DNA from 2 places in the Dechloromonas aquae genome. Region 1 is predicted to be linked to the other one. Evidence: riboswitches for the same ligand, from Rfam matches in the RefSeq annotation. Region 1 holds a riboswitch; the other holds the start of a gene.
The links. Region 1 has a riboswitch for glycine ahead of gcvT (glycine cleavage system aminomethyltransferase GcvT). Riboswitches for the same ligand answer to the same signal wherever they lie in the genome.
Positions count from the first base shown of each region.

Region 2: it holds a riboswitch for glycine, as region 1 does, so the genes downstream of both, VX159_RS08545 (trimeric intracellular cation channel family protein) here and gcvT (glycine cleavage system aminomethyltransferase GcvT) in region 1, are expected to answer to the same signal.

Region 1 covers NZ_CP144212.1:1,382,059-1,397,386, forward strand. The annotation lists gene gcvP (aminomethyl-transferring glycine dehydrogenase) at 1-1,987, opposite strand, end outside; gene gcvH (glycine cleavage system protein GcvH) at 2,248-2,634, opposite strand; gene gcvT (glycine cleavage system aminomethyltransferase GcvT) at 2,679-3,770, opposite strand; glycine riboswitch at 3,858-3,937, opposite strand; glycine riboswitch at 3,945-4,043, opposite strand; gene VX159_RS06280 (VOC family protein) at 4,290-4,682, shown strand; gene VX159_RS06285 (STAS domain-containing protein) at 4,760-5,068, opposite strand; gene VX159_RS06290 (response regulator) at 5,086-5,463, opposite strand; gene VX159_RS06295 (hypothetical protein) at 5,474-5,758, opposite strand; gene VX159_RS06300 (3',5'-nucleoside bisphosphate phosphatase) at 5,937-6,776, shown strand; gene VX159_RS06305 (L-threonylcarbamoyladenylate synthase) at 6,857-7,483, shown strand; gene VX159_RS06310 (site-2 protease family protein) at 7,490-8,146, shown strand; gene VX159_RS06315 (tryptophan--tRNA ligase) at 8,202-9,404, shown strand; gene VX159_RS06320 (lipid-A-disaccharide synthase N-terminal domain-containing protein) at 9,427-9,720, shown strand; gene VX159_RS06325 (ScpA family protein) at 9,722-10,621, shown strand; gene scpB (SMC-Scp complex subunit ScpB) at 10,611-11,159, shown strand; gene rluB (23S rRNA pseudouridine(2605) synthase RluB) at 11,156-12,142, shown strand; gene rimP (ribosome maturation factor RimP) at 12,332-12,784, shown strand; gene nusA (transcription termination factor NusA) at 12,806-14,278, shown strand; gene infB (translation initiation factor IF-2) at 14,295-15,328, shown strand, end outside.
Region 2 covers NZ_CP144212.1:1,863,795-1,879,122, forward strand. The annotation lists gene hsdR (EcoAI/FtnUII family type I restriction enzme subunit R) at 1-2,363, opposite strand, end outside; gene VX159_RS08505 (hypothetical protein) at 2,515-2,958, opposite strand; gene purL (phosphoribosylformylglycinamidine synthase) at 3,423-7,376, opposite strand; gene VX159_RS08515 (DUF3348 domain-containing protein) at 7,568-8,332, shown strand; gene VX159_RS08520 (DUF802 domain-containing protein) at 8,329-10,989, shown strand; gene VX159_RS08525 (OmpA family protein) at 10,992-11,648, shown strand; gene VX159_RS08530 (DUF2894 domain-containing protein) at 11,641-12,543, shown strand; gene VX159_RS08535 (hypothetical protein) at 12,631-12,930, opposite strand; gene VX159_RS08540 (DUF3149 domain-containing protein) at 13,129-13,287, opposite strand; glycine riboswitch at 13,564-13,651, shown strand; gene VX159_RS08545 (trimeric intracellular cation channel family protein) at 13,884-14,498, shown strand; gene VX159_RS08550 (DUF4870 family protein) at 14,702-15,043, opposite strand.

The DNA of each region.
Region 1 (15,328 bases):
GGATGATCGCGCAGATGTCCATCACCGCCTCTTCAAACACGCCGTGGGTGGACGGGTAGGTCAGCATCAGGCAGGCGAGGTCCTTGGCGTGGGCTTCGGCCTTGGCCTTCAGGTCGGCGACATCGACGTTACCGTTGTCGTCGCAATCGACGACGACGACCTTCATGTTGCACATCTGGGCGGTGGCCGGGTTGGTGCCGTGCGCCGACTTCGGGATCAGGCAGACGTTGCGGTGGGCTTCGCCACGGCTGGCGTGGTAGCGGGCAATCGCCACCAGGCCGGCGTATTCGCCCTGGGCGCCGGAGTTCGGCTGCATGCAGATGGCGTCGAAGCCGGTCACGGTCTTCAGCCAGTCGGTCAGGCTGGCGATCATTTCCAGATAGCCGGCGGTCTGCTCGGCCGGGGCAAACGGATGAATGCCGCCGAATTCCGGCCAGGTGACCGGGATCATTTCGCTGGTGGCGTTCAGCTTCATGGTGCAGGAGCCGAGCGAGATCATCGAGTGGTCGAGCGCCAGGTCCTTGTTCTGCAGCGCCTTCAGGTAGCGCAGCATTTCGTGCTCGGTGTGGTGGGTGTTGAACACCGGGTGGGTGAGCACGGCGTCGGCGCGCAGCAGACCCGTCAGCGGGCTGTTGGCGGCAGCGGCGGCGTCGAGGGCGGCAAGATCAAACTGCTGGCCGGTGAGGCCTTGCAGCAGCGCGGCGACATCGGCGGCGGTGCTGGTTTCGTCGAGCGAAATGCCTTGCACGCCCGGCGCCACCGGACGCAGGTTGTAGCCGGCGACGGTCTTGTCGGTGCGAATCTGCACGGTGTCGAAGAAATTCACGGTCGACACGGTCACGCCGGCTTTTTTCAGGCCTTCGACCAGAATACCGGTCAGGCGGTGGACGCGCTGGGCGATGGTCTGCAAGCCTTGCGGGCCGTGATAGACGGCGTACATGCCGGCCATGTTGGCGAGCAGCACCTGCGAGGTACAGATGTTGGAGTTGGCCTTTTCGCGGCGGATGTGCTGTTCGCGCGTCTGCAGCGTCATGCGGTAGGCGGTCTTGCCGCGCGCATCTTTGGAGACGCCGATGATGCGGCCCGGCATCGAGCGGACGTTGGCTTCGCGGGTGGCGAAGAAGGCGGCGTGCGGGCCGCCGAAGCCCATCGGGATGCCGAAGCGCTGGCTGGAACCGAGGGCGATGTCGGCGCCCATCGCGCCCGGCGATTTGAGCAGCACCAGCGCCATCAGGTCGGTGGCGACGGCGACACAGGCGCCCTTGGCCTTGAGGCTGGCGATCACGTCGGTGAGGTCGCGCACTTCGCCGTTGTCGCCCGGGTATTGCAGCAGGGCGCCGAAGAATTCTTGATCTTTTTGCGCGTCGACCGTGTCGATCACCAGCTCGAAGCCGAAATAGCCGGCGCGGGTCTTGACCACGTCGATGGTCTGCGGGAAGCAGTTGGCGTCGACCAGGAAGCGGTTGGACTTGGACTTGGAGGCGCGGCGGGCCATGGTCATCGCTTCGGCGGCGGCGGTGGCTTCGTCGAGCAGCGAGGCGTTGGCGATTTCCAGACCGGTCAGGTCGACCACCATCTGCTGGAAGTTCATCAGCGCTTCCAGGCGGCCCTGGGCGATTTCGGCCTGGTAGGGCGTGTAGGCGGTGTACCAGCCGGGGTTTTCCATGACGTTGCGCAGGATGACCTTGGGCGTCAGCGTGTCGTAATAGCCCATGCCGATGCAGGAACGGGCGATCACGTTCTTGCTGGCGATGGCCTTCAGTTCGGCCAGCGCTTCGTGCTCGCGCTTGGGGGCGGGCAGCGGCAGGTCGGCCGGCAGGCGGATGGCCGCCGGGACGGTCTGGTCGATCAGCTGTTCGATGCTCTCGGCGCCGATGGCGGCCAGCATCTCGGTGGCTTCGGCAGCGCAGGGGCCGATGTGGCGGTGAATGAATTCGTCGTGCTGTTCCAGCGCGGCAAGCGGCAGGGTCGAGGAAGGCGTGCTCATGGAAATTCGGTCTCGCAAGGTGGGGCGGTAAAGGTCTGGCTAAACGGCGGGCCGGCGCGGGGGCTCAGTCTGTTTGCTGTGGTCGCGGCCTGCGCGGCGGTGTTGGCGCCGGTTCGGGCCAGCCAGCGGCGGCCGGGCAGCAGGCGCGGCCTGCCGTGGCCGGAAAAATCCCGGTGTATCGGTGATGTTCACGGTCCGCCGGGACTTTTGGCAAAAATGCAGGCAAAAACGCGGGCGAAAGCGCCGGTAAAAGCCTGGGTTTAGGCGGCGTCGGCGACAGCCTGGTAGCCGGCGGCGTCGAGCAGGGCGTCGACGTCGGCCAGGTTGTCCGGCTTCAGCTTGAACAGCCAGGCGGCGTAGGCGTCGGCATTGACCGCTTCCGGCGCGTCGGCGGCGGCCTGGTTTACTTCGGTGACGGTGCCGGCAATCGGGGCGTACACGTCGGCAGCGGCCTTGACCGATTCAACGACGGCGATTTCCTTTTCGGCGGCGTAATGCGCGCCGACTTCCGGCAGTTCGACAAAGACCAGATCGCCCAGCGCTTCTTGCGCGTGGTCGGTGATGCCGATGGTGACGGTGCCGTCGTCATTGACGAGAACCCACTCGTGCGAAGCGGCGTACTTGAGGTTGGACGGGACGTTGGACATGGTTTTCTCCTGAATGGGTGAGATTTTGTGCAAGCCTTGCGAGCTTATTGAACCGCTTTGCCGTTGCGGGCAAAGACCGGCTTGGTGACCTTGGCCTTGAGCAGTTTGCCACGGATATCGACGCTGACTTCGTCGCCGATCTGCACGCCGAGCGGCAGGCGGGCCAGCGCAATCGACTGTTGCAGCGTCGGCGAGAACGAGCCGGAGGTGATTTCGCCGTCGCCCTGGGCGGTGACCACCTTCTGGTGGCCGCGCAGCACGCCCTTGTCGAGCAGGATCAGGCCGAGGAACTGCTGTTTCTGGCCATTTGCGGTCAACGCCGCTTTACCGACAAATTCGCGGGCGTCTTTCATCGCGACGGTCCAGGCCAGACCGGCGTCGAGCGGCGAAACCGTCTCGTCCATGTCCTGGCCGTAGAGATTCATCCCGGCCTCCAGGCGCAGGGTGTCGCGGGCGCCGAGACCGCAGGGGGCGACGCCGGCATCCTTCAGCGCATTCCACAGGCCTTCGGCCTCAGCGGCCGGGAGCATGATTTCGTAGCCGTCTTCGCCGGTGTAGCCGGTGCTGGCGATGAAGTACTGGTCGACTTCGGCGGCGAAGAAGGCCTTCAGCCCTTCGGTCGCGGCCTTGGCCTGCGGCAGCACCTGCCAGACCTTGGCGCGGGCGTTCGGGCCTTGCACGGCGATGATGCCGAGATTGTTTTCACCGTCGCGGCGCTGGCTGATGCTGACATCCAGCTTCCACTCGGCGGCCTTGGCCTGCATCCAGGCCAGATCCTTCTCGGCGGTGCCGGCATTGACCACGATGCGGAACTTCGTGTCAGTCAGGAAATAGATGATCAGGTCGTCGATCACGCCGCCGGCGTCGTTGAGCATGGCCGAGTAGAGCGCCTTGCCGGAGACGGTCAGCTTGGCGACGTCGTTGGCGACCAGGCGCGAGAGGAAGGCGCGGCAGTCGGCGCCGACCAGATCGACCGGGCACATGTGCGAGACGTCGAACATCCCGCAATCATTACGCACGGCGTGGTGTTCCTCGATCTGCGAGCCGTAATTGACCGGCATGTCCCAGCCGCCAAAATCGACCATCCGGGCATTGAGCGCGCGGTGCGCGGCGTTGAGAACCGTTTTCTTCAGCATATCCATCCTTTCGCGGCCTGAAAAAGCCATTTGGGAAACGAAAAAAGGGGTGAAACGGAAACATCCGGAGCAAGCCGGATCTTTTCGTTTCACCCCTCTGTCCTCGATACCTGAGAGATTTGCCCCATCGGTGGGCGCTGTTGACGCCGCTCTCCAGAGTTTTACCGGCATGCCGGCAGTTGTGCGGTCCTTTTGCCTGAGCGTTTTCGGGTGAAATTGCGCCTTCGGCGGCGGTTGACCGTGGCGGTCTCCGCGCTCTCCCACAGAACGGGGCGCACTATAGCGGCAAAGCCGGGGGAGGGCAACCGCCCGCGCAGGCGGAGCTTGCCCGAGCACAATGGCCAGTGGCGGGCAGGGAAAAAACAGCGACTTTCACGGTCGACCGTGGCTGTCGGCCAAATTTTGCCAAAGTGATGGCCCGGCTGACGTGCGCTGTCCTGCGCACGCATTTGTAATAGACTGGCGGCATTGTAAAGAGCGGGTGGCCGGTTTCGTGGCCCCCGGAACAGAGGAGTGATCATGCAAGCGACAGCGTTGTCTCCGTGCATCATTACCGACAAGGTTGCGGCATCCCGCGATTTTTATCTGCGCCACTTTGCCGCCCGGGTCACCTTCGATTGCGGCTGGTACGTCAATCTACAGTTCGGTTCCGGCGCCTCGTTGCAGTTCATGGCGCCGCAGCCGGAGCAGCCGCCATGCAACCCGGCCGGGTTGACCTACAACTTCTGCGTTGCCGATGTCGATGCCGAATTCGCTGCCTTGATGGCCTCGGGCCTGACGCCGGTGGTACCACTCGAAGATCACCCCTGGGGTGACCGCGGTTTTGCCGTGCAGGACCCGAATGGGGTGGTTCTCTACATCTATTCCGAGCGCGAGCCGGCGGCGGAATTCAAACCCTATTTCCGCGACTGAGTGCAGCGTTTGCGGCATGGTTTACGGTCACTGGCCCGTATGCCGTTTTCCCCTTGGGGAGCGTTGGTGGCGGCGGGCTAGGCGATGTCGAAGAGACGCTCGAAGTTGGCGATCTTGAGGATGCCTTTGACCTTGGGGGGGCTGTTGATGATCCTGATTTTGCGCGGCAGCTTTTCAGCCGCAGCCCGCAAAGTCAGCAGCAATCCCAGCGCCGAACTGTCGATGTAGTCGAGTCCGGCGAAGTCGAGCGTTACTTCGGCGATCTGCTCGTTCAGCAAACCCTGAAATGACTTCCTGAATTCGCCGTGGGCCAGGAAAGTAAAGTGACCGGCGATCCGGATGGTCAGTTGGTGATTGCTGACCTGGCTGGAAATGTCGATTTTCATGGTGAGGGGGGAGTGGGTTATTCCAGGTCGGGAAAGATTTTTCTGACTGCAGCGAGCAGGGTGTCAATCCGGAATGGCTTGATAACGTAGCCATTCACCCCGAGGGCCAGTAATTCCTTGACCAGTTGGGGGTCGCCCTCGGCTGTGACCATGATGATGGGAATGTCCTTATGCCTGGCCCGGATTGCGGTGACCAGTTCGCTACCATTCATGCGCGGCATGTTCCAGTCACAGAGGACCAGATCGAAGCGTTTTTTTGCCAGCCAGTCGAGTGCGACCCGGCCTTCGCTGGCGCCCATGACTTCAAAGCCGTGGTTTTTCAGAGTCAGCATCAAAATGTGGCGAATGACGTTCAGGTCGTCAACGATCAGGGCGCGCAGTGGCCGCTGTTTCATCTGTTCGCACTCATGGCTGTTCGGGCGCCTGTGGGGCCGATGGAAGGAGCTCGGGTTTGACTTCGATTCCCAGCATGGAAAAGACCGCGCGCGCCGTGCTGACAAAATCGCGCATGGTTTCGGTAATGAACTCCTGCTTGAATTCGGCCTCGCAGGCGGCAGAAATGATCAGCGAACCGTCGCTCTCCTTGAGTACCCAGCCACGATCGATCAGCAGCCGAATCTTGCGCCGGGCGGTTTCCTGCGGGATGCCGAGGTACTGGGCGATCGAGTAGGTGTTGCACTTTCGCAGCAACTGGCTGCGGCTGCCCCCCTTCGTGGTGCATCTCCAAAGGGTGGATTACTCATTTTGGGGGTGGCTGAATGTGCTGCCGCTGGCCCCCGGTATTTGCGCCATTCGTCGCGGCTGCCGGCTGCCGGGGATGCCCGGACCTTCGTGATAAAATAAACCTTTGCCCTGCCGTGATTTTTCCGTGACGCCTGCCAATTTCGATTTCCATTGTCATTCGACCGCTTCCGACGGTTTGCTGCCGCCGGGCGAGGTGGCGCGTCGGGCGGCGGCCAATGGCGTCGATTGCTGGGCGCTGACCGATCATGACACGCTGGGCGGGCTTGCCGAGGCGGCGACTGCCGCTGCCGATTGCGGGCTGGCCTTTGTGCCGGGGGTGGAAATTTCGATTGAGTGGCGGACCACGCCGATTCATATCGTCGGTGTCGGCTTCGATCCGGCGCATCCGGATTTGTCCGGCGGACTGGAGGCTTTGCGCCTCGGGCGGGTCGAGCGGGCGCGGCGGATGGGCGAAGCCCTGGCGGCAATCGGTATCCCCGGCGTCTACGAAGGGGCACTGCGCTATGCCACCAATCCGGACCTGATTTCGCGTGCACATTTTGCCCGCTACCTGGTTTCGATCGGCATCGCCAAGGATGTTGGCGGTGTGTTCCAGTATTACCTGACGCCGGGCAAGCCGGGCTATGTCGATCATCGCTGGGCGACGCTGGAGGAGGCGGTGGGCTGGATTACAGCAGCCGGCGGCGTGGCGGTGGTGGCGCATCCGGGGCGCTACAAACTGTCCGGAGGCGACATGCGGCGCTTGCTCGATGACTTCAAGGCGCTTGGCGGGCAGGGGATCGAAGTGGTCAGCGGCAGTCACTCGCCTGACCATGTGCTGCATTTTGCCCGGTTGGCCCGGCACTACGCTTTCCACGCATCGCGCGGATCGGACTTTCATGGGCCGGAAGAAAGTTATGTCGACCTTGGTCGCGTCGCTCAATTGCCGCTTGATCTGAAGCCGGTCTGGCGCTTGTTCCGCTAGCTGCAGTACCGGTTGCTGTGTCGCATTTGTCGATCTCCGTATAAGCTTCTGGGTTTTCCTCTTTTACCTATTCCCGTTCAATGGCCCGCGTCGTCAATATCCATCCTGAAAATCCGCAGCCGCGCCTGCTGGTGCAAGCCGTCGAATTCATTCGCAACGGCGCGATCGTCGCCTTGCCGACCGACTCCTGCTATGCGCTCGGCTGCCATCTCGGCGACAAGGATGCACTCGACCGGATTCGCCTGATCCGCCAGATCGACGACCGTCACCATCTGACGCTGATGTGCCGCGATCTTTCCGAAATCGCCAACTATGCCCGCGTCGATAACGTCCAGTATCGGCTGCTGAAGGCGACGACGCCGGGTTCCTACGTGTTTATCCTTGAAGGCTCCAAGGAATTGCCGCGCCGGGTGATGCATCCCAAGCGCAAGACCATCGGCCTGCGCATCCCCGATCATCCGGTGGCGCTGGCCTTGCTTGCCGAATTGGGGGAGCCGCTGCTGACCTGTACCTTGCATTTGCCGGGCGACGAGGCGCCGCTGACCGAAGGTTGGGAAATTCAGGATCGCCTGGAGGATCAGATCGACTGGATTCTCGATGCCGGACACTGCGGCACCGAGCCGACTACGGTGATCGACCTGAGCAGCGGTACCGCCGAGCTGGTGCGGGCCGGGCGCGGGCCGTTGGCGCCGTTCGGACTGGAGTAATTTGCAATGGACTTCGATGCGCTGATCCAGATGATTGCAGTTGCCGCGTTGCCGGTGATTTTTGCAATCACCCTGCACGAAGCGGCGCATGGCTACGCGGCACGCCATTTTGGCGATCCGACAGCCTGGCAGCTGGGGCGGATCAGCCTCAATCCGCTGCGCCATATTGATCCGCTTGGCACCATTGTCCTGCCCCTGGCGATCCTGCTGTTTTCCGGCGGGTCCTTCCTGTTCGGCTACGCCAAGCCGGTGCCGGTCGACTTTGGTCGCCTGCGCCAGCCCAAGCGCGACATGCTGTGGGTTGCGGCAGCCGGGCCACTGGCCAACCTGTTCATGGCGCTGTGCTGGGCTGCCTTGCTCAAGCTGGCCTGGGTCATGCCGGAGCACGCATTTACCTTGCCGCTGACCGAGATGAGCAAGATCGGGATCGTCACCAATTGCGTTCTCATGGTCCTCAACCTGCTGCCGCTGCCGCCACTTGACGGCGGGCGGATTGCGGTCAGCCTGCTGCCGCATGCGCTGGCCTGGCGTTTTGCCCAGTTGGAGCGCTGGGGCTTTCCGATCCTGTTACTGTTGTTGTTTACCGATATTCTGGGTGCGATCATGAATCCGCTGGTGCGCTTTGCCGCGCGCGGCATCGAGTCCTTGTTCGGACTCTACTGAATCCGCCTTTCCATTTCCGGGTTTTTCGCTTTTTTACTTTTCGACCGAATTCATCATGTACGCAGAACGAGTCCTTTCCGGCATGCGCCCCACCGGCGCCTTGCACCTCGGCCACTATCACGGGGTGCTCAAGAACTGGGTCAAGCTCCAGCACGAGTATCCCTGCCTGTTCTTTGTCGCCGACTGGCACGCGTTGACTACCCACTACGACAATCCGCAGGGGATCGAGAAGTCGTCAATGGACATGTTGATCGACTGGCTGGCGGCTGGCGTCGACCCCAACAAGGCGACCCTGTTCATCCAGTCCAAGGTGCCCGAGCACGCCGAACTGCATCTGCTGATGTCGATGATGACGCCGCTCGGCTGGCTGGAGCGGGTGCCGACCTACAAGGACCAGCAGGAAAAGCTGGCTGGCAAGGACCTGACCACCTACGGCTTCCTCGGCTACCCGCTGCTGATGAGCGCCGACATCCTGATCTATCGCGCCGACAAGGTGCCGGTCGGCGAGGACCAGATTCCGCACGTCGAATTCACTCGCGAACTGGCTCGCCGCTTTAACCACATGTACGGCCGCGAACCGGGTTTCGAGGATAAGGCCAAGGAAGCAGTCAAGAAGCTGGGCGGCAAGAAGGCGCGGCTCTACGAGGAATTGCGCACGCGCTTCCAGCAGAACGGCGACAAGGAGGCGGTCGAGCAGGCCAAGGCGCTGCTCAACGAAATTCAGCATTTGTCGGCAGTCGACCGTGAGCGGCTGTTCGGCTATCTCGAAGGTACCGGCAAGATGATTCTGGTCGAGCCTGGCTACCTGCTGACCCCGGAATCCAAGATGCCGGGTCTCGATGGTCAGAAAATGTCCAAGTCGTATCACAACACGATCACCATGCGCGAATCCGAGGAATCGGTGGCCAAGAAGATCAAGTCGATGCCGACCGATACCAACCGCGTGCGCCGTACCGATCCGGGCGATCCGGCACGCTGCCCAGTGTGGCAGTTGCACCAGGTGTATACCGACGAAGCCACCCGGGCGACGCTGGAGCAGGGCTGCAAGAGCGCCGGTATCGGTTGCATCGAATGCAAGCAGCCGGTCATCCAGGGCATCCTCAAGGAGCAGGCGCCGATGCGCGAGCGGGCGCAGATGTATCTCGATGATCCGGTGCTGGTTCGCAATATCGTTGCCGACGGTTGCGAGAAGGCTCGCGAGTACGCCCGCGAGACGATGCGTGACGTGCGCGAGGCAATGGGCCTGGCTTACGACTGATGGCAACCTGGGGCGATAACGGATGATATTTGGTTACGACTGGGAGGCGCTGATCTGGATTGCTGTCGGCTTTGGCGGCCAGGGCCTGTTTATGATGCGCTTCGTGGTGCAGTGGTGGTCGAGCGAGAAGGAACGGCGGGTTGTCGTGCCGGTTGCCTTCTGGTATTTCAGCATTGCCGGCGGTGTGGTGCTGACGGTTTATGCGGTGCATCGCAACGATCCGGTATTCATTTTCGGTCAGGGGCTCGGCCTGATCATCTACTTCCGCAACCTCTATCTGCACTATCGCGGTCAGGGGCGGGGGGCTGCGAGCTGAGATGACGGCGGCTACGGTCGACCTGCTGGAAGAAGAAAATCCCGGGGAAGTGGTGCACTTCCCCGAGGGCTTTGTGCAGCCCGATTTGCTGCTGCCGGTGGCGCGCATCTACGGCCAGCCGCTTGAGCAGTTGCCGCAGGATCTTTACATCCCGCCGGATGCGCTTGAGGTCATGCTCGACGCCTTCGAAGGGCCGCTCGACCTGCTGCTCTACCTGATCCGCAAGGCCAACGTCGATATCCTCGACATTCCGATGGCGCCGCTGACCCGCCAGTACCTCGATTACGTTGAAGCGATGCGTGCCAGCAATCTCGAACTGGCAGCCGAATATCTGGTGATGGCGGCGATGCTGATCGAGATCAAGTCGCGGATGTTGCTGCCCCGGCCCAAGGCGGCAGAAGGCGAGGGAGCGGAAGATCCGCGCGCCGAACTGGTCCGCCGCTTGATGGAATATGAGCAGATCAAGCTGGCCGGGCAGAAACTGAACGAAATGCCGCAGGCCGAGCGCGAGTTCTTCTGGGTCGAAACCCTGGTCGAGAAATCGCTGCTGGTCCGTCTCCCCGAGGTGTCGCTCGACGACATCAAGGAAGCCTGGATGGCGGTGGTGCGCCAGGCCAAGCTGAGCCGCAATCACAAAATCAGCCGCGAGGAACTCTCGGTGCGCGAGCACATGGGGATCATCCTGCGCTGCCTGCAGGAGCGTGGCGGTTTTGTCCGTTTCGAGGATATTTTCGATCCGGAAATGGGCGTGCCAGGACTGGTGGTCCACTTCTTGGCAATGCTTGAGCTGGGGCGTGAAAAACTGATCAAAATCACCCAGACCGAGGCCTTTGCCCCGATCTATGTGAACGTCAGCGACGGCGAACCGGCGCCGTTGCCGGAGGACGATGATGTCAGCTGAACTCGATCTGTTGCGGATTCAGCGGGTGCTGGAGGCGGCACTGCTGGCGGCACGCGAGCCGATGACGCCGCTGGAAATGCGCAAGATGTTCGACGAGGATGTGTCGACCGACCTGCTGCGCAAGCTGCTTGACCAGTTGCGCGGCGAATACGCCGAACGGCCGGTGGAACTGGTCCAGCTGGCCTCGGGTTGGCGTTTCCGCACCCGAGCCGAGTATTTGCCGTATCTTGAACGGCTGAATCCGGAAAAGCCGCCGAAATATTCGCGGGCGGTACTGGAAACCCTGGCAATCATCGCCTACCGTCAACCGGTGACCCGCGGCGACATCGAGGAGATTCGCGGTGTCACGGTCAATAGCAATGTGATCAAGACGCTGGAGGAGCGTGGCTGGATCGATGTCGTCGGGCATCGTGAAACACCCGGGCGTCCGGCCTTGCTGGCGACGACCAAACAATTTCTTGATGATCTGGGCTTGCGTTCGGTGAGTGAGTTACCGCCGCTGGAACAGATCGCACAAAACCTGGAGCTTGAAGCATGAAGGCCAAACGTACCCCCTTCCGCCCGTCGTCGAAGACGCCCGGTAGGGAAAATCAGGGCGAAAGCCGCGTCGACCGTGAATATGTCACGGACGACGGTGGCGAGGCCGCACCTTCCACCTCGGCCGCTGTTGCTGCGCCGCAGCGTGGTAATCGCAAGCCGCCACCGACCGGACGGGCGCATCGCGGCAACATCGGCCGCAATGGCAAGCCCTTGCCGGAGGCCAAGCCAGAGCGTCTGCAAAAGATTCTGGCCCAGGCCGGGGTCGGCTCGCGCCGCGAAATGGAAGAGTGGATTGCGGCCGGCAAGGTCAGCGTCAACGGTGAGGTGGCGCACCTCGGCCAGTCCGTGGTGCCGACCGACAAGGTCAAGATCGGCGGTCGCCTGATCAATATTCGCTTTACCGGCAGTTCCCGCCCGCCGCGCGTGCTGATGTATCACAAGCCGGAAGGCGAGATCGTCTCGCGCGACGATCCGGATGGTCGTCCCTCGGTGTTTGCCGCATTGCCGCGGATGCGTGGTGGGCGCTGGATCAACGTCGGGCGTCTCGATTTCAATACTTCGGGGCTGTTGCTGTTTACCACCTCTGGTGATCTGGCCAACAAACTGATGCATCCGAGCTCGCAGTTGGTCCGTGAGTACGCGGTGCGGGTTCTGGGTGAGTTGACCATGGAGGCGCAGCAGCAATTGCTCAACGGCGTCGAACTGGAAGACGGCCCGGCCAATTTCGGCGCCCTGGTCGATGCCGGTGGCGAAGGAGCGAACAAATGGTATCGGGTGACTATTTTTGAAGGGCGCAATCGCGAAGTACGGCGGATGTTCGAGGCGGTTGGCTGCACGGTCAGCCGCCTGATCCGGGTGCGTTACGGTCCCTTCGTGCTGCCGCCGCAGCTAAAGCGCGGGCGCTGCCGCGAACTCAATGAGGCCGAGATCAAGCAATTGCTCAAGGTCCTGGCGGCAAGCCCGTCGCCGCAGAACGGCTAAGCGATGCAAGGGGGTGTGGCGGTGGTCGCAGCCCCTGTTTTCCCGCTGCAACATTTACGGAAGATTAAAAAACCGTTATAATCCGTGGGTTTGTTCCACTTGCTGCGTCCTTTGCGTGTCTGCGACGGGGTGGCAAGGCATCATCTTTTACTCTGGGGTGGGCGTTTCGCCCATTTTTTATTTGTGGCTATGGATTTGAACTCTCTGATCGAAACGACCGTGACCGGCCTGGGTTACGAGCTGGTCGACGTCGAAATGTCGCCTCGGGCGCGCACCATTCGTGTCTTCATTGACGCACCGGAGCGCGAGGGCGGGATCGACGTCGAGGATTGCGCCAAGGTGTCCAATCAGCTGACCCGCCTCTTCGAGGTCGAGAATATCGATTACGACCGGCTTGAGATTTCCTCGCCGGGGATGGATCGCGTGGTCAAGAAAGAGGCTGATTTTGCCCGCTTCGCCGGCCAGGATATTCAGATCAAGATTCGCATTCCCCAGAACAATCGCCGCAATTTCCAGGGCGAGCTGCTTGGTTGCGAGGGCGGCAAGGTTGCTTTGCGCCTGAAGCAGGACGGCAAGCAGGAAGACGTGGAACTCGAATTCACCAATATCGAAAAGGCACGTCTGGTGCCGCGTTTCGACTGAAGTACCAGGAGGTTTTAGCCCATGAGCCGTGAAATGTTGCTGCTGGTCGATGCTCTGGCCCGCGAAAAGAACGTCAACAAGGAAATCGTTTTCGGCGCGCTGGAATTGGCGCTGGCTTCGGCGACCAAAAAACGCATTCACGACGAGGCCGATGTCCGGGTCTCGATTGATCGCAATACCGGGAACTACGACTCCTTCCGTCGCTGGCAAGTCGTTGCTGACGACGAGTACGTCAACGAATATCTGCAGATTCCGCTGTCGGATGCGCAAAAGGACGACAGTGAAATCGAAGTCGGTGATTTTCTCGAAGAACCCCTGGAGCCGATTGACTTCGGCCGGATCGGTGCGCAAGCCGCCAAGCAGGTGATCCTGCAGCGGATCCGCGATGCCGAGCGTGAACAGATCCTGCAGGACTTCCTGGACCGCAAGGAGCACGTGGTTTCCGGCACGATCAAGCGCATGGAGCGCGGTAATGCCATCGTTGAAGCCGGTAAGGTCGAGGCGCTGTTGCCGCGCGACCAGATGATTCCGAAAGAGAACCTGCGCGTCGGTGACCGGGTAAAAGCCTATTTGCTGCGTGTTGACCGTGGTGCCCGTGGTCCTCAGATCATTCTGTCGCGCACCGCGCCGGAATTCGTGATCCAGTTGTTCGCGCTGGAAGTGCCGGAAATCGCCGATGGCCTGATGGAGCTCAAAGCCTGCGCTCGTGATCCCGGTCTGCGCGCCAAGATCGCCGTCAAATCGAATGACCCGCGGGTTGATCCAATCGGTACCTGTGTCGGTCTGCGCGGTTCGCGCGTTACTGCTGTGCGCAACGAAGTCGGCGGCGAGAACGTCGATATCGTGCTGTGGTCGGCCGACCCCGCCCAGTTCGTGATCGGCGCGCTGTCGCCGGCCGAAGTCTCGTCGATCGTGGTTGACGAGGAAAAGCATGCGATGGACGTGGTCGTCGACGAAGACAACCTGGCGATCGCAATTGGTCGTAGCGGCCAGAATGTCCGCCTGGCTTCCGAGCTGACTGGCTGGACGATCAACCTGATGACGCAGGATGAATCCGAGAAGAAGGCTGAGGCCGAGCACGCGGTAACCCGCGTAACCTTCATGGAAAAACTGGATATCGACGAGGAACTGGCCGATCTGCTGATCGAAGAAGGTTTCTCGACGTTGGAGGAAGTGGCCTACGTGCCGCTCGCCGAAATGCTGGAAATCGACGGCCTGGACGAGGAACTGGTCAATGAATTGCGCAATCGTGCGCGCAATGTGTTGCTGACTGAAGCTATTGCCACCGAAGAACAGTTGGAGAATGTCTCCGAAGACCTGATTGGTCTGGAGGGGATGAGCAAGGAAATCGCGGCCAAGCTGGCCGGCCACGAAGTCAAGACGCGCGACGACCTCGCCGAACTGGCCGTGGATGAACTGATGGAAATCACCGGGATCGACGAGACCCGCGCCAAGGAATTGATCCTCAAGGCACGTGCTCATTGGTTCGAGTGAGGGGGAGGTAACGAGCATGTCAGCAACAACCGTTTCACAATTTGCCGTCGAACTCAAAATGCCGGTTTCGGCCCTGCTTGAGCAATTGAGCAAGGCCGGTGTCGGCAAGTCGGGAGCCAGCGACACCCTGACCGACCAGGATAAAGCCAAGCTGTTGGACTACCTGCGCCGCGCCCATGGCGATCAGTCGCCGAACAACAAGATCACGCTGACGCGCAAGCAGACCTCGGAGATCAAGGCGACCGATGCGCATGGTCGGGCTCGTACGGTGCAGGTCGAAGTGCGCAAGAAGCGCGTGCTGATCAAGCGCGATGTGGCTGAGACCGGCGCAGCTGCCGGCGAGCCGGTTGACGAATTGAATGTCGAGGCGGTGGAAGCTGTGCTGGCCGATGCCCCGGAAGTCCTGGCGGTGGAAGTGCAGCCTGAGCCGGTGGTCGAGGCGATTCCCGAGCCGGTGGTCGAAATCGAGCCGGAACCCGAGCCGGAACCCGAGCCTGAGCCGGAACCGGAAGTTGAGCCGGAGCCTGAGCCTGAGCAAGTCGTCGAGAATTCCGAAATGGTTGAGGCGGCGGATGCTGCCGACGCTTCTGCCGAAGCGCCGGCACGCCCTCGTGTGTTGGATCGCGCTGCGATTATCGGCGAAAAGGAATTGAAGTCCCGCGAAGAGGCTGCCCGCCGGGCCAGCCGTCTGCGTGAAATCCAGGAGCGTGAGCTGGCCGAGAAGAAGGCCCGTGAAGTCCAGTTGGCGGCGATGCGCCTGCAGGCAGAAGCCGCTTCGGCTGCGGCCAAGGCGGCCGAGTTGGCCAAGCAGCAGGCTGCGGCTCAGGCCAAGGCTGCGCCGGCTGGCGAAAAGGGTACGCTGCACAAGAAGCCCGACGCTGTCGGCAAGGATGGCAACAAGAAGGACAAGGCCCGTTCAGCCGATGACGGCAAGAAGAAGGGCGGTCTCAAGACCAAGAGTTCCGATGTTGGCAGTTCCTGGAAGGAAGGTCGTCACGGCAACAAGAAGCAGAACAAGGGCGACGATGGTCAGGGCAGCTTCCAGGCGCC
Region 2 (15,328 bases), 480 kb from region 1:
ATGCCACGGCGGATCTGGGTTTTGCTGCCGAATTGGTCAAAGGGCGGCAATTCCAGCACCTTGGCGTCTTCAATGTCTTGCACACCGTGGTCGGCGAACTTGTCTAGCAGGGCTTCAAGGACCGCGCGGGCCTGCTCGCCGTATTTACCGAAGACGTCGCGCTTCTTGACGTTGTTGGCCCGCTCGCGGCGGGTAAGGGGTTTCTGGTCGAAAGCAACATGAGCCACCAGGTCAAAAACATCCAGCTCGTTACCGTTTGCTACCGCCTGCTGCAATATTTCCAGCGGCACACCACGCTCGGTCAACTCTGTCAGCACGGCCTGCTTGCGTTCGGCGCTGTTCCAGCGGCGCAGGAAGTCGGTCAGGGAGCCGAATTCTGCTTGCAGCGCCTTTTTGATGTCGTCCTTGAGCAGAACGCGGTAGTCCTCGGTGATGAGCTTGCCGTCGGTATCGAGGTATTGCGAACGCTCCACGGCCAGGCGGACGTTGACGTCGTCGACCACATATTTGACACGACCGGGGCCACCACCGCCTCCACCCATGTCGCTGCCTTCATCATCATCTCCCGGTGCGCCGGGGTCATACGGTGGCGCTTCGGGCTCGGCAACCCCCGGCGGGTTCGGGTCTTCTGGTGGATCAGTGTCAGGGGGGACGACAGGTTCGCCAGGCTTGGGGTCGTAAATCACGACAGGCTCACCGTCAAAGTCCGGGTCGGCGAACAGGCGTGTGGCCCCTTTGAAGTCCATGATGGTGAAGTAAAGCTTGTGGTAGTCCTCACGCAGGCGCGTGCCACGGCCAATGATCTGCTTGAACTCGGTCATCGAGTTGATGTTCTGGTCGAGCACGATGAGCTTGCAGGTCTTGGCATCGACCCCGGTGGTCAGCAGTTTGGAAGTGGTGGCGATGACGGGATAAGACTCGTCGTTGTCGATGAAGTAGGAGAGCTGGTTCTTGCCTTCGTTGTCGTCGCCGGTGATGCGCATCACGTAGCGGCGGTTGCTGGCGGCGGCGGGAATCAGCTTGACCAGCTCTTGTCGCATGCGTTCGGCGTGATCCTGGTCATCGCAAAACACAATGGTCTTGGCCATCGGGTCAGTGGCCTTGAGGTATTCCCAGACCTTGCTGGCGACAAGCCGGGTGCGTTTTTCCAGCACCAGCGTGCGGTCGAAATCCTTGGTGTTGTACTGGCGTTGCTCCACCACTTGGCCATGTTTGTCGAGCTTGCCTTTTTCGGGGGTGTAACCCACGGCATCGACATCGGTGGCGATACGGATGACCTTGTAGGGGGCAAGGAAGCCGTCTTCGATGCCCTGCTTGAGCGAGTAGGTATAGACCGGGTCACCAAAGTAGGTGCTGTTGCTGATTTCTTTGGTTTCCTTGGGCGTGGCGGTCAGGCCCAGGTGGGTTGCACGGTGGAAGTAGTCGAGCACTTCGCGCCAGGCTGAATCGTCTGCGGCACTGCCCCGATGGCATTCATCGACCACAACCAGGTCAAAGAAGTCTGCCGGGAATTGCTTGTAGATCTGCTTCCATTCTTCCTTGCCGGTAACCGCCTGATACAGGGCAAGGTAAATTTCGAAATTCTTTTTGACCTGGCGATTGGTGACTTTGTGCATGACCTCGCCAAAGGGAGCGAAGTCTTGCTGCATGGTTTGATCGACAAGGATGTTGCGGTCAGCCAGAAACAGGATGCGTTTTTTGGCCTTGGCCTTCCACATGCGCCAGATGATCTGGAAGGCGGTGTAGGTTTTGCCGGTGCCGGTGGCCATGACCAGCAGCACGCGCGGCTGAGCTTTGGCAATGGCTTCCACCGCACGGTTGATAGCTACGCGCTGGTAGTAGCGCGGCTCGCGACCGCTGCCGTCGGTGTAGAACGGCTGCTCGATCAGTTTGACCGCTTCAGGTGCCTCCAGCCCTTTCCACTGCTGGTAGATCGGCCAGAGATCATCCAGTGCAGGAAACTCGCTGAGCGGGAGTTCGCGTTCGGCAGGTTGTGTGATGCCAGTACGGTCATGGAGCAGGAAACCATCGCCGTTGCTACTGATGGCAAAGGGGGCATCCAGCATTTCGGCATAGGCCAAGGCCTGCTGCATGCCATGGCCGACCGAAAAGCGCGCCTGTTTGGCCTCGACAACTGCAATCGGGACATTGGGCCGGGCGTACAAAACGAAGTCGGCACGCTTCGGGCCGCCTTTGGCATCGGGATTCTTGATACGTGCGGCAAGCTTGCCCCGCACCATGACGCGACCATCGGTGAGATTCACTTCTTCCCGGAACTGATGCTGCTGCCAGCCGGCCTGCATCATGGCGGGCGTGATGAACTTGGTGCAGATGTCGCGCTCACTGAGCTGGTATTTGTCCATGCAGCCCCCTACTTATGCTCTTTTTTCCTTGTAACCATCTACGAGTTCCCAGTCATCAACCTCAGACTCCCAGAATTTCCATGGCCGCACAATCCGGCATGCACACAAGCTTTTGCACTTCCCCTCCGGCAGATCGCGTCACGGGTAACTCCTAGGTGCCTGGCAACCTGATCTGCAGATACTCAAGAATCAGCAGCCAAAACAGCACTTCGACACAACGCACCAAAATCGCACAAAAACTTATTGCAGAAAGCATGGAATTTATCAGCTTGCATGATTGCAAGCGAGCGACAGATGCCGAAGACATTGAAAATCCCATGCTCTGAGCCAAGCCACAAAAAATCGGATAGCCGCCCTCGCCTTTTTGTCTCCATCGGGATAGGGGCGGCCAGATAACCTGACCGGCCCCTCCCACACCACCCGGCATGCGGGTCCGCACCGGGCGGTTGAAATGGTTGAGGTAGTACGCAGGCAAACCCTCCTGCACACTCCTGGTTTCGCTAATTCGAGTTCGGCAAGATTGGTTGTCTCGCTGCCAGACCATTGAGGGCTTCACCCTCACCGGATGTATGGCGAGCTTCAGGTTAGTGAACATCTGAGACTCCCCGCTCTCGATAACTCGGTAGCTACACCTCCCATTCCTTCGGCCCTTCACCCCAAGATGGCAGCTACTATGGCCTCTGCTGACTTCTCGCTCCGTGTCACCACGTCGCCCTTTCAGGCACAAGGCGAGATCTCCCCAGGTAAGAACGCACTCCTTCTCTGCACAACCGCCGGATTTACGCCACTTCGCCTTGATCACAAGAGCTTCGCGGTCATTGGCCCGCTCGCCCTGCTCAGCAACGCCTTCTATCCGGTTCTTGTTCATCAGCTCGCAGTTTATGCTCCACGCTTCCTTCCCACACTCGGTCGCCCTCATGCAGTTGCGCTTCACTTCGTTCGTCGTGATCAACTTACGGCGGGACTTGCACCCGCAGGAGTGCGCCCATGCTGAGCGCACCAACAAAAAACAGCGCCCAAAAGCGCCGTTTTTGATTACTACCAGCCAACCTGCCCGGCTTAGCCCACCCAGCGCCGCGCGTTGCGGAACATGCGTAGCCACGGGGAGTCGCCTTCGCCGGCTTGCCATTCCTGCGGTGCCCAGGACATCTGGACGGTGCGGAAGACGCGCTCGGGGTGCGGCATCATGATCGTGAACCGGCCGTCGGCGGTGGTTACGCCGGTGAGGCCGCCCTTGGAGCCGTTGGGGTTGTAGGGGTAAGACTCGGTGACTTCGCCCTTGTTGTCGACATAGCGCAGCGAACGCAGGACCTTGGCTTCGTCGTCGGCGTTGTCGAACACCGCGCGGCCTTCGCCGTGCGAGACGACGATGGGCAGCAGCGAGCCTTCCATGCCGTTGAAGAACAGCGACGGCGAATCGGTGACTTCGGTCATCACAAAGCGGGCTTCAAACTGCTCGACCTTGTTGCGGCGGAAGGCCGGCCAGTGTTCGGCGCCGGGAATGATGGACTTGAGCGCGCTCATCATCTGGCAGCCGTTGCACACGCCCAGCGCAAAGGTGTCCTGGCGGTTGAAGAAGGCAGCGAACTCGTCGCGGCAGCCTTCGTGCATCAGGATGGTCTTGGCCCAACCCTGACCGGCGCCGAGCACGTCGCCGTAGGAGAAGCCGCCGCAGGCGACAAGGCCCTTGAAGTCCTTGAGGCTGACGCGGCCGGCCAGAATGTCGCTCATATGCACGTCGACCGTGGCAAAGCCGGCGCGGTCGAAGGCGGCAGCCATTTCGTAATGGCTATTGACGCCCTGCTCGCGCAGGATGGCCATGCGCGGCTTGGCACCGAGCTGCAGGTAGACCTTGGTGAAGTCGTCCTGCGGGTCGAAGGTAACCTTGGGCGACAGGCCGGGGTCGCTGGTGTCGAGAATGCGGTCGTATTCCTGGCGGGCGCAGCTCGGGTTGTCGCGCAGGGTCTGCATCTGGTAGCTGGTCTCGGACCAGGCGCGTTGCAGGTCGACGCGGCTTTCGCGCAGCAGCTTCTTGGCGTTGCGGATGACGCGGATTTCGTCGCTCTGGTTGGGGTAGCCGACGAAGTGGTACGGCAGCCCGGCGTCGCGCAGTTGCTGGGTGACGCTGGTACGGTCTTCGCGCTTGACCTGGATCAGCGCGCCGACTTCTTCGTTGAACAGCGCACGGACGACGTTTTCGAAGTCACGGCCAGCCATCAGGTCGGGGCGCTTTTCGGCGCCATCGACGTCGAGCGCCTGGGCGTCGAAGCAGATACCGTCGAGGTCCAGCGTCACACCGCAGCGGCTGGCAAAGGCCATTTCGGCGGCAGCAGCAAACAGGCCGCCGTCGGAACGGTCGTGATAAGCCTGGATCAGGCCGGCGCGGTTGAGGTTCTGGACGGTGTTGAAGAGCGCCTTGAGTTGCTGCGGTTCATCGACATCCGGGGCGTCGCTGCCGGTGGCGTTATACACCTGCGCCAGGCAGGAACCACCGAGGCGCTTTTTACCGAGGTCGATCAGGATCAGGTCGCTGTCGCCGCAATCGCGGTTGAGCACCGGGGTCAGCGTCTTGCGCACGTCGTCGACGGCGGAGAAGGCGGTGATGATCAGCGACAGTGGCGAAACCACCTGCTTCTTCTCGACGCCGCTTTCTGTTACCTCATCCCAGGCGGTACGCATCGACAGCGAATCCTTGCCGACCGGGATCGACACGCCAACCTGCTTGCACAGCTGCGAAATGCCTTCGACGGTGGCGTACAGGCGGGCATCTTCGCCCGGCACGCCGCACGGGGCCATCCAGTTGGCGGAGAGCTTGACCTTGGAGAGGTCGCCGACATCGGCAGCGGCCAGGTTGGTCAGCGATTCAGCAATTGCCATGCGGCCGGAAGCCGGGGCGTCGAGCACGGCGACCGGAGTACGCTCGCCCATCGCGAAGGCTTCGCCGAGGTAGCCCTGGTAACCCATGGTGGTCACCGCCACGTCGGCCACCGGCACCTGCCACGGACCGACCATCTGGTCGCGCGCGGTCATGCCGCCGACCGAGCGGTCGCCGATGGAGATCAGGAAAGTCTTGTCGGCAATCGCCGGCAGCTTCATCAGGCGGTAGGCGGCGTCCTTCAGTTCCAGCGATACCGCATCGAACGGGACAAAGCTCGACGGCTGGCTGCTCACGTCGCGGGTCATGCGCGGCGGCTTGCCAAGCAGCGCTTCCATTTCCATATCGACCGGGTTGACGCCGAAATGCGCGTCGGTCACGGTCAGGTGACCGTCGCCGGTGGCTTCGCCAACCACGGCAAACGGGCAGCGCTCACGCTCGCACATGGCCTGGAATTCGGCGATGCGGGCCGGCGGGATCGCCAGCACGTAACGTTCCTGCGATTCGTTGGACCAGATTTCGGCCGGCGACATGCCCGGTTCCAGAATCGGCACCTTGCGCAGATCGAACTTGGCGCCGACGCCGCCCGAGTGGGCGAGTTCCGGCAGGGCGTTGGAGACGCCACCGGCGCCGACGTCATGCACGGAGAGAATCGGGTTGTCCTTGCCCATCTGCCAGCAGCGGTCGATCACCTCTTGGGCGCGGCGCTGGATTTCCGGGTTGCCGCGCTGGACGGAGGCGAAGTCGAGGTCTTCGGCATTGACGCCGGCCGTCATCGACGAAGCGGCACCGCCGCCCAGACCGATCAGCATGCCGGGGCCGCCCAGCTGCACGAACAGCGTGCCGACCGGGAAGGTTTCTTCCTTGAACGACTGCTCGGCCTGGATCGAGCCCAGACCACCGGCGATCATGATCGGCTTGTGGTAGCCACGGACCATGCCAGCCACGTCCTGCTCATAGGTGCGGAAATAGCCGGTCAGGTTGGGGCGGCCGAATTCGTTGTTGAACGCAGCGGCGCCAATCGGGCCTTCGATCATGATGTCGAGCGCCGAGGCGATGCGCGACGGGCGGCCGTAGGCCTTTTCCCACGGTTGCGGCGCATCCGGGATGTTCAGGTTGGAGACCGAGAAGCCGCACAGGCCGGCCTTGGGCTTGGAGCCCTTGCCGGTCGCGCCTTCGTCGCGAATCTCGCCGCCGGAGCCGGTCGAGGCGCCGGGGAACGGGGAAATCGCGGTCGGGTGGTTGTGGGTCTCGACCTTGGTCAGGATGTGGGTCAGCTCTTCCTTGTAGGAATAGCCACGGTCGGCATCCGGGTAGAAACGGTTGATCGTCGCGCCCTCGATGATCGACGCGTTGTCGGCATAGGCCATCACCGTGCCCTGCGGGTGGGCGGCATGGGTTTCGCGGATCATCCCGAACAGGGTCTTGTCCTTCTGCTCGCCGTCGATCACCCACGAGGCGTTGAAAATCTTGTGGCGGCAGTGTTCAGAGTTGGCCTGCGCGAACATCATCAGTTCAACGTCGGTCGGGTTGCGGCCGGCCTTGCTGAAGATGTCAAGCAGGTAGTCGATTTCGTCGTCGGACAGCGCCAGGCCCAGCGTGCCGTTGGCCTCAACCAGCGCCGGTTTGCCGCCGCCCAGCACATCCACGGTCGACAGCGGCTTGGGGGCAAAATGGCGGAACAGTTCGCCGGCTTCGGCGAAACCGGCGAGTACCGATTCGGTCATCCGGTCGTGCAGCAGGCCGGCCACGATCTTCTGCTCGTCGGCGCTCAGCGCACGGCCGCCCTTGACCACGACGTGGTAGGCAACGACGCGCTCGATGCGCTCGATGGCCGGCTCCAGATCGCAGTTGAAAGCAATGTCGGTGGCCTTGGACGACCACGGCGAAATGGTGCCGATGCGCGGCGCGACCAGGAACAACTGGCCCTTGTCCTCGCCGGCCGGCTGCTCTTCCAGCAGTTGCGCCAGCTTGGCGCGCTCGTCGGCGGTCAGCGGGCGCTTTTGCGCAACGACGTGCCAGTAATCGGCGGCGACCGACTCGATGTCGGAGACGGCAGCGGTCAGGCGGGCTTGCAGGCGTTGCAGACGGAAAGCGGAAAGAGCGGTATCGCCCTTGAGGCAAAGGATGTCGGCCATGAGGAGAAATCAGGGGGTTTTCGCGAAAGGCGGGATTATAACCGAGCCCCGCCCCGCCCGCCGCGCAAACTGGCCGGAAAACCACGGCACGGCGACCACGCGCGCCCTGTTGCGACGCCACGGCACGCTGACCGCGCGGCCAAGTTGTAGTAGCCTTGCCCCCTTTCCTGAATTCGACATCGGTCTCGCGCATGACGCGTGGATTACAGCGCGCCACTTTCAATCGCGCCGACCTCGTTCGCATCCTTTCTGAAACCGTAAGCAATCCCATTGATTTCAAATACGATTTCGGCGAACGACTCGGGCAATGGCTGGATTTCACTGACGCTCTCAACCTTTCCTCGGTGCTCAACGGCAGAACCGGGGCGACGACTTGCGCCCTCGCCCACCCGGCCGCCACCGAGTTGCAAGCGCAACTGGCGCGAGCGCGCAAGCAATTGAGCAAGGCGATTACCCACGACGGCGTTTTCGGCAACGACAGCGGCCGCCACCGCTTTCCAACGCCCCTGCCCGAAGCCAGCGCCGAGAGCGCCGCCGACTTTTCGCCCTACCACCGCTATTACCTGGCACAGCAGCGGGAACTGGCGGCCACCCTCGGCGCCCTGCGCAACCAGGCACGCAAAGCACTGGCCAGCGGCAACGCCGGGCAGCAGCAACTGGCCGAACTCGACGCTGCCTTTGAAAAATCGCTGCAGGCCCGCGAACGCAACCTGCTCGCCAATATCCCGATCCTGCTCGCCAAGCGTTTCGCGCAGCGCTACCAGGAACACCGCGCCCGCCTCGTCGATGGCAGCGACAACCCCGCCACCTGGAGCGCCGCCGGCAGCTGGCTGCACGCCTTCTGCCAGGACACCCGGGCGGTGCTATTGGCCGAACTCGACCTGCGCCTCAAACCCATCACCGGACTGATCGCCGCGCTCGGCCCCGGCGAAGCCAACCCGAACCCCGCACCATGAACCGCAACTACGCCCTTTCCGCTTTTGTTCTCGGCCTGCTGGCCGCACTCTGGGTCGCAGCCGGCTATCTCGGCGGCAGCCTGCTGGCGCTGGCGGTCACGCTGGTGATTCTCGCCGTCTATCTGGCCGGCGCCCTCGAAATGCGCCGCTTCCAGCGCCAGACCGAGGGTCTGGCGACGGCGCTGGAAAACATTCCGGACGATCTCGGCCACCTCGGCGAATGGCTGCAGCAGGTGCCGGCGGCACTGCGCAATACGGTCCGCCTGCGCATCGAGGGCGAGCGGGTGGCGCTACCTGGCCCGCACCTGGCGCCCTATCTGGTCGGCCTGCTGGTCCTGCTCGGCATGCTCGGCACCTTTCTCGGCATGGTGGTCACGCTCAATGGCGCGGTCCTGGCGCTGGAAAGCACCACCGACCTGCAGACCATCCGCGCCGCGCTGGCGGCGCCGGTCAAGGGCCTGGGCGTCGCCTTCGGCACCTCGGTCGCCGGGGTCGCCACCTCGGCCATGCTCGGCCTGATTTCGGCGCTGTGCCGGCGCGACCGGCAGAAAGTCGGGCAACTGCTCGACAGCCGCATTGCCGGCGTCCTGCGCGACTTTTCGCTGACTCATCAGCGCCAGGAAACCTTCAAGGCGCTGCAGGCTCAGTCGCAATCGCTGCCGGAACTGGTCGGCAAGCTCGACACCCTGCTGGTGCAGATGAGCGAACAGCAGCGCCAGCTGGGCGAACGCCTGCTGAGCGGCCAGGAGCGCTTCCACGCCGAAGCAAAAACGCTGTACACCGAGCTCGCGCACTCGGTCGACCAATCGCTGAAAACCAGCCTCCGCGACAGCGCCAGCGTTGCCGCCGAAACCATCCAGCCGGTGGTCGCCGCGACCATGGGCCGGATTGCCGACGAAAACCAGCGCCTGCACGAGCGCCTGTTCGGCAGCGTGCACGGCCAGCTGGGCGAAGCCGCCGAGCGGTTTGCGCAAACCGCCGGCGAACTCGGGCAGCAGTGGCAAGCCGCGCTGGCCCGGCAAGAGGCCGGCGCTGCCAGCCAGCAAGCCGCCAACCAGGCCAGCCTCGACGCCTATAGCGAAAATCTGGAGCGGCGCGCCGGCACGCTGCTGGCCAGCCTGGCCGAACAGCAACAGCAATGGCAGCGCGATTCGGCGCAGGCGCAAGCCGAACTCCTGGCCGCCAGCCGCGAACAGCAGCAGGCGCTGGCCGAGCGCCTGGGCGAGCGGTTTGCGGCGCTGAGCGACGGCCTGGAACGGAGCGTCGAGCAGATCGTTGCCAGCTTCGCCGGGCGTAGCGCGGCATTGCTCGACTCAGTAGGCAGCGCCCACGCGGCGCTCGCCAGTACCGCCGCCGAACGCCAGCAGCAGCTGGCTGCCAGCCTCGACCGGCACCTCAGCGCACTGAGCAGCCACCTCGACACCACCGTCAGCCAGCTGGCAAACCACTGGCAAACGGCGCTGGCCGCGCAAAGCGAAGACCACACGCACAACCGCGAACAACTCGCGACCACGCTACTGGCTTTCAGCAGCCGCTTCGGCCAGCAGGCGGAAGCCCTGCTCGCAGCCGTCGCCAGCAGCCAGCGCGCGCTCAAGGATGAACTGCTCGCCCGCCACGGCGCGCTGATCGACAGCGGCCAGGCGCAGCAACTGGCACTCGGCGAACAGATCGCCGGCCAGTTAGCCGGCATCGGAGAGCACTTTGCCGCCACCGCCGCGCAGGTCAGCAACACCTGGAACAGCGCGCTGGAGCGGCACGTGGCGGCCAGCGACCGCCTCTGCGCCAGCCTTGACCAGACCCAGAGCGCGCTGGCGGCGAGTTTTGCCGAACGCTGCGCGGCGCTGCTCGGGGAACTGCAGAACCAGCAAGCCACCTGGCAGCAGGACTGGGCAGCCGGCGAAGCCAGCCGCCAACAGCAGATCAGCGCAGCCATCGGCCAGTTGGCGGGGCAACTCGCCGGCCAATGGGAAAGCCATGGCGAAACCGCGCGGCAACAGCAACTGCAGCTGACGCAGACCCTGGACGCAACAGCGCAGCGACTGATCGCTGCGACGCAGGCGCAAAGCGAAACCACCATCGGCGAAGTCACCCGACTGATGCAGACCGCCGCCGAAGCACCCAAGGCTGCCGCCGAGGTGATCGGCCAACTACGCCAGGAGTTGTCGGCGAGCATCGCCCGCGACAACAGCCTGCTCGCCGAGCGGACGCGGATCATGGAAACCCTGAGCAGCCTGCTCGACGCGATCAACCATGCCTCGACCGAACAACGCACCGCCATCGACGGGCTGGTCAGCGCCGCCGCCGGGCTGCTCGAACGCAGCGGCCAGCAATTCGCCGCACAGGTCGGCAGCGAAGCCGGCAAGCTGGTCGAGATCGGCGCTGGCATCGCCGGCGGCGCGCTCGAAGTGGCCAGCCTGGGCGCTGCCTTCGACAGCGCGGTGAACCGCTTTGCCGAATCGAACGACAAGATGATGAGCACGCTACAGCGGATCGAAGGCGCGCTGGCCAAGTCGCTGACCCGCAGCGACGAGCAACTTGCCTACTACGTCGCGCAGGCCCGCGAAATCATCGACCTCAGCATCCTCTCGCAGAAGAAGATGGTCGATGACCTGCAACGCGTGGCCAGCGGCACCGCTGCGCTCAACGCCGAGGCCTGAGCATGCAGGGCATCGATAGCGGCCACGAATCCGACGCACTGGAGGCGACGCCGGTCTGGGCGGTCTTCGGCGACCTGATGTCCGGCCTGCTCGGCGCCTTCGTGCTGATCCTGGTCGGCGTGCTCGGCGTGCAGCTGGAGCTGGTGAGCAGCCTGGAAGCCGAAATCGCCAAGCGCCAGCAGGAAGAACAACGTCGCCTGGCGCTGGAAAAGGCGCTGGCCGGGCCACTGGCCTCGGGCCGGGTGACCCTCGCCAACGGCAAGATCGGGATCAGCGGCAACGTGCTTTTCGCGCTCAATTCCGACCACCTGCAGCCGGAAGGCCGGCAGGTGCTGAAAGGCCTGGCTGCGCCAATTTCCGCCTACCTGGGCGCCAGCGGCCAGATGCTGATGGTCAGCGGCTTCACCGACGACATGCCGGTGCGCGGCAGCAACAGCAAATTTGCCGACAACTGGGAGCTCTCGGCCCAGCGCGCGCTGACCGTAACCCGCACGCTGATCGAGGAAGGCGTGCCGGCCGACGCGATCTTTGCCGCCGCCTTCGGTGCACAGCAGCCGGTCGCCGCCAACAGCGACGCCGAGGGGCGGGCCAAAAACCGCCGGGTCGAAATGGCGCCGGTACCCAAATCGAGCCCGAGCGAGAAGCCGAACCATGGCTGAACCCCAGGCAGAATCACCGCCAGCACGGCCGGCCGGCTTGCCAGCCGAGTTAGCGACAAACTCGGTTGCAAGCTCAGCGACCGATTCAGCAGCCAACTCAGCAGACCATTCACCGGCTGCCCCGACCACTGAATCAGCCACCCAAGCCCTAGCCACAGCCTCGTTCGCCGCGCCCTCTCCGGCCCCCGGCGACAGCCCTGCCGAGGTCTTCGCCCAGGCCCCGACGGCAGCACCAGACAACCCGGCGGCCCGGCTGGCCCCGCTGCCTTATGCCCGCCGCCAGGCGCTGAGCCGTCTTGCCGAAGCCCAGCCAGGCATCGTTCAGGAACGACTGCAGGCCCGCCTGCAAGCGCTGACGGCGCAAATCGAGCAAATGCAAGCGGCCGCGACGGCGCCCCCTCCGGCCGCCAGCGCAACGGCCGTGGCCGAACCCGCCAGCCCGCTCGCCGAACTGCTGGCTTACATCGGCGAGCAGGCCTTGCCTGACCTCCCCTTTGCCGAGCAAAAATCCCGTATTTCCACGGTCGACCGTGGAAATAGCGAAAAAAGCAGCGCGCCGCTGCCCATCGGCCAAAGCACCGCCGCACCGGAACTCAAGGCGGTGGCCTATTTCCGCGACGCCTGGTCACGCCTCAGCACCGAACAGCAACTGACGCAAACCCTGGCCCAGGCCCCGGAAAACGCCGGCCCGATGAACTCGCAGCATCTGGTGCTGCGCAGCCTGCAAGTGATGCGCGAGGTCGCCCCGGACTATCTGCAGGGCTTCATGTCCTACATCGACACCCTGATCTGGCTGGAGCAGGTCGACCCGACCCGCATCCCGGCCAAGGCCGCCGGCGAAAGCGACAAGAAACCGCGCAGCAGCAAGCGCCCGGCGAGCAAACGCCAGGCCTGAGCAGCCACCCGGAATTATGACAAACGACTGTTTTCCCCATCCGGTCAGTAAGTTATGGTCAAGACACACTGTCTTTCCCCGGGGGAGCTATAGTTCCCCAACGGCCAACGCTAATGTAGTAGCGTCAACCTGCCGGCCGGCTCGACCACGCTGACAGGCGGGGATGGCGGCAGCAACGGCAGTGCCAGCGACACCCTGCCCGCCGATCTCGGCTTCATCCTGCACGGCGACAACAGCGTCGAATACCCGACCAGCGCAATCGATTCCGCCTATGACTACAACACGCTGATGCTGCTTGGCGTATCCGGCACTCCGCTCAGAACCGCCAACCGGAACACCGGAAAACAGAAAATGCCCGTTGTCACGGTCGACCGTGACAACGGGCATTTTTCCCTCTGATCCCCTCCCGGGAAAGGCCGGGCGACTCCGGATCGGCTGTGCTCAGTCGCTTCGCCAGCGGGGGATGCTTGCCGCGTGCCCCTGGGAGGAGTAGGCACGCGGGGGAAGCCCGCAGCACAGCAGATACCGAAAGTCGCCCTCCTTTGGACGACCAAGGGGGATCGGTCGTTCTTTACCGTGCGCCGCTCAGCGAGTGAGCGGCCCGGCGCCGGAATTCCTGGCGGCGTCTTCCTTCATGTGCTTGAGCGCATAACCGCCGATGTACCACGCCATCCCGAGGATGAAGACGATGGTAAACAAGCTCAGCAAGCCGATATCCGAGGTCAGCAACAACTCCCATGCCATGATGCGTTCTCCCTGTTTCTGTCGTTGAGTGATGGATCAAACACAAACCACCCCCAGCCTTTTGCACAAGCCATGCCAGAATCAAGAACACAATCACAACCCATTGATTAAATTTAACAAAACAAAAAACAAAGCTTTCTTTCCCGCCCCTGGCCGCCGGCTTTTACCCGCCCCCGGTCAAAACTGACCGCCAGCAATGGCAGTAAGCACCAATTCTGACAAATCGACCTTGCGCCCTTCCCCGCTTGACGCGGCTCGCCGCGTTTGCCGATAATCGCCGCCTCTGCGGGAGAGCGGGCTGCAACAGCCCCGCCGAAGGCGCAAACTCCCATAATCGCTCAGGCTCAGGAACCGCAGGACCGTTACGCTAACTGGAGAGAAGCCGGCCGCCGCTGCGGTGCGGGACTCACCGAAGGGGCAGGCACCTGGTGCCGAAACTCTCAGGTAAAAGGACAGGGGGAGAAGCACCACCCTGCTGCCGGCACCGCGATTGCGGCCGGCCCTGACCTGTGAGCCCTGCCATGCCCGTCCTTGCCTTTCCCTGGTCGCCCTCCGGCGCCGTCGTCACCGCCCTCGCCCCCCTGACCACGGTCGACATCCTGCCCGGCATCTACCTGATTGCGATTGCCGCCGAGGCGATCTCCGGCGCCCTGGCCGCCGGGCGCCGGCAAATGGATATTTTCGGGGTCGCCGTCATTGCCTTTGTCACCGCGCTTGGCGGCGGCACCTTGCGCGACGTGATTCTCGGCAATTTTCCGGTGGGCTGGACGCAGCACCCGGAATACGTCGCGCTGGTGCTAGGTGCCGGCCTGCTGACGCCGCTGGTCGCCCGCCACCTGCATCACCTCAAGCATCTCTTCCTCAGCCTTGATGCGCTCGGCTTGGTCGCCTTTTCGCTGATCGGCTGCAGCATCGCGCAAAAACTCGGCTACTCGCCGCTGATCGCGGTCATGGCCGGCATGCTCACCGGCATCAGCGGCGGCGTGATCCGCGACGTGCTGTGCAACCAGGTGCCGGTCGTCTTCCGCCGCGAACTCTACGCCAGCGTCTCGCTGGCTGTCTGCCTGCTTTTTCTGGCGCTGCAAGCCCTCGGACTGGAGCGCAACGGCAATGTCCTGCTCTGCTTTGCCGCCGGCTTCAGCTTCCGCATGCTGGCGCTACACCGCGCCTGGCGGCTGCCGACCTTCAGCTACGCGCAACGCTGGGAGTAAAACCGGCTCAAGCCGGCGCCGGGCAGGCCAACCCGGCAAACACCCCGGCCAGGCACGCCACCTTGGCCGCCGCTGCCGTTCGGCAAGGCGCAGCCCCGGCATCGTTCCGGCAAACAAAAAAGCGATGCCGGAACGCACCGCCACCCTTGCCCCACTACCCAAGCCGCGCCACGCAATAGCGGCCCGCCTGAGCCGGCAGCGGGCTACGGGTACATCGGCTTGCCGTCGTTGAGGTAGAGCCAGCCCTTGACGACCCGGTAGATCAGCCAGATGCCGTTGGCCGCCAGCACCAGCCAGCCGACCAGCAGGATGAAAGTCAGCCAGCCGACAGCCATCCACAGCAGCCCGAACCAGAAGGTGCGAATCTGCCAGCGAAAATGGCTTTCGAGATAAGTCCCGAGCACATCGTCGCGCTTGACGTAATTGACGATGATCGCCACCACCGCCGTCACCCCGAACAGGCAGGAAGCCGCGTACAAGGCATACAACACCGTGGTCAGGGTTTTTGCCGACTGCAGCCGCTGCTCGTCACTCAAGACATCCATCGCGCTCTCCTCCCGCCACCGACCGCGCAGTCGGCAGAAAAAAACGTCAAATCCACGGTCGACCGTGGCAGAAGCAAAAAACCGCCGCCACGACTCAGCAAGGGCTGCAGGGTACCGCATTCCGCCGGCTTGCAGCACCCTGCCTGGGGAGGCTTCCAGCGGCCATCCAGCCAATCAGGCCAGGGGAAAGCTTTAACAAAGCATTCCTTATTAAAACTTTTGCAAGTTAGGTTTAACAAACAGCTGATCATCCAGTCTTTGATGAGAAAAACCGACCCTCACCCG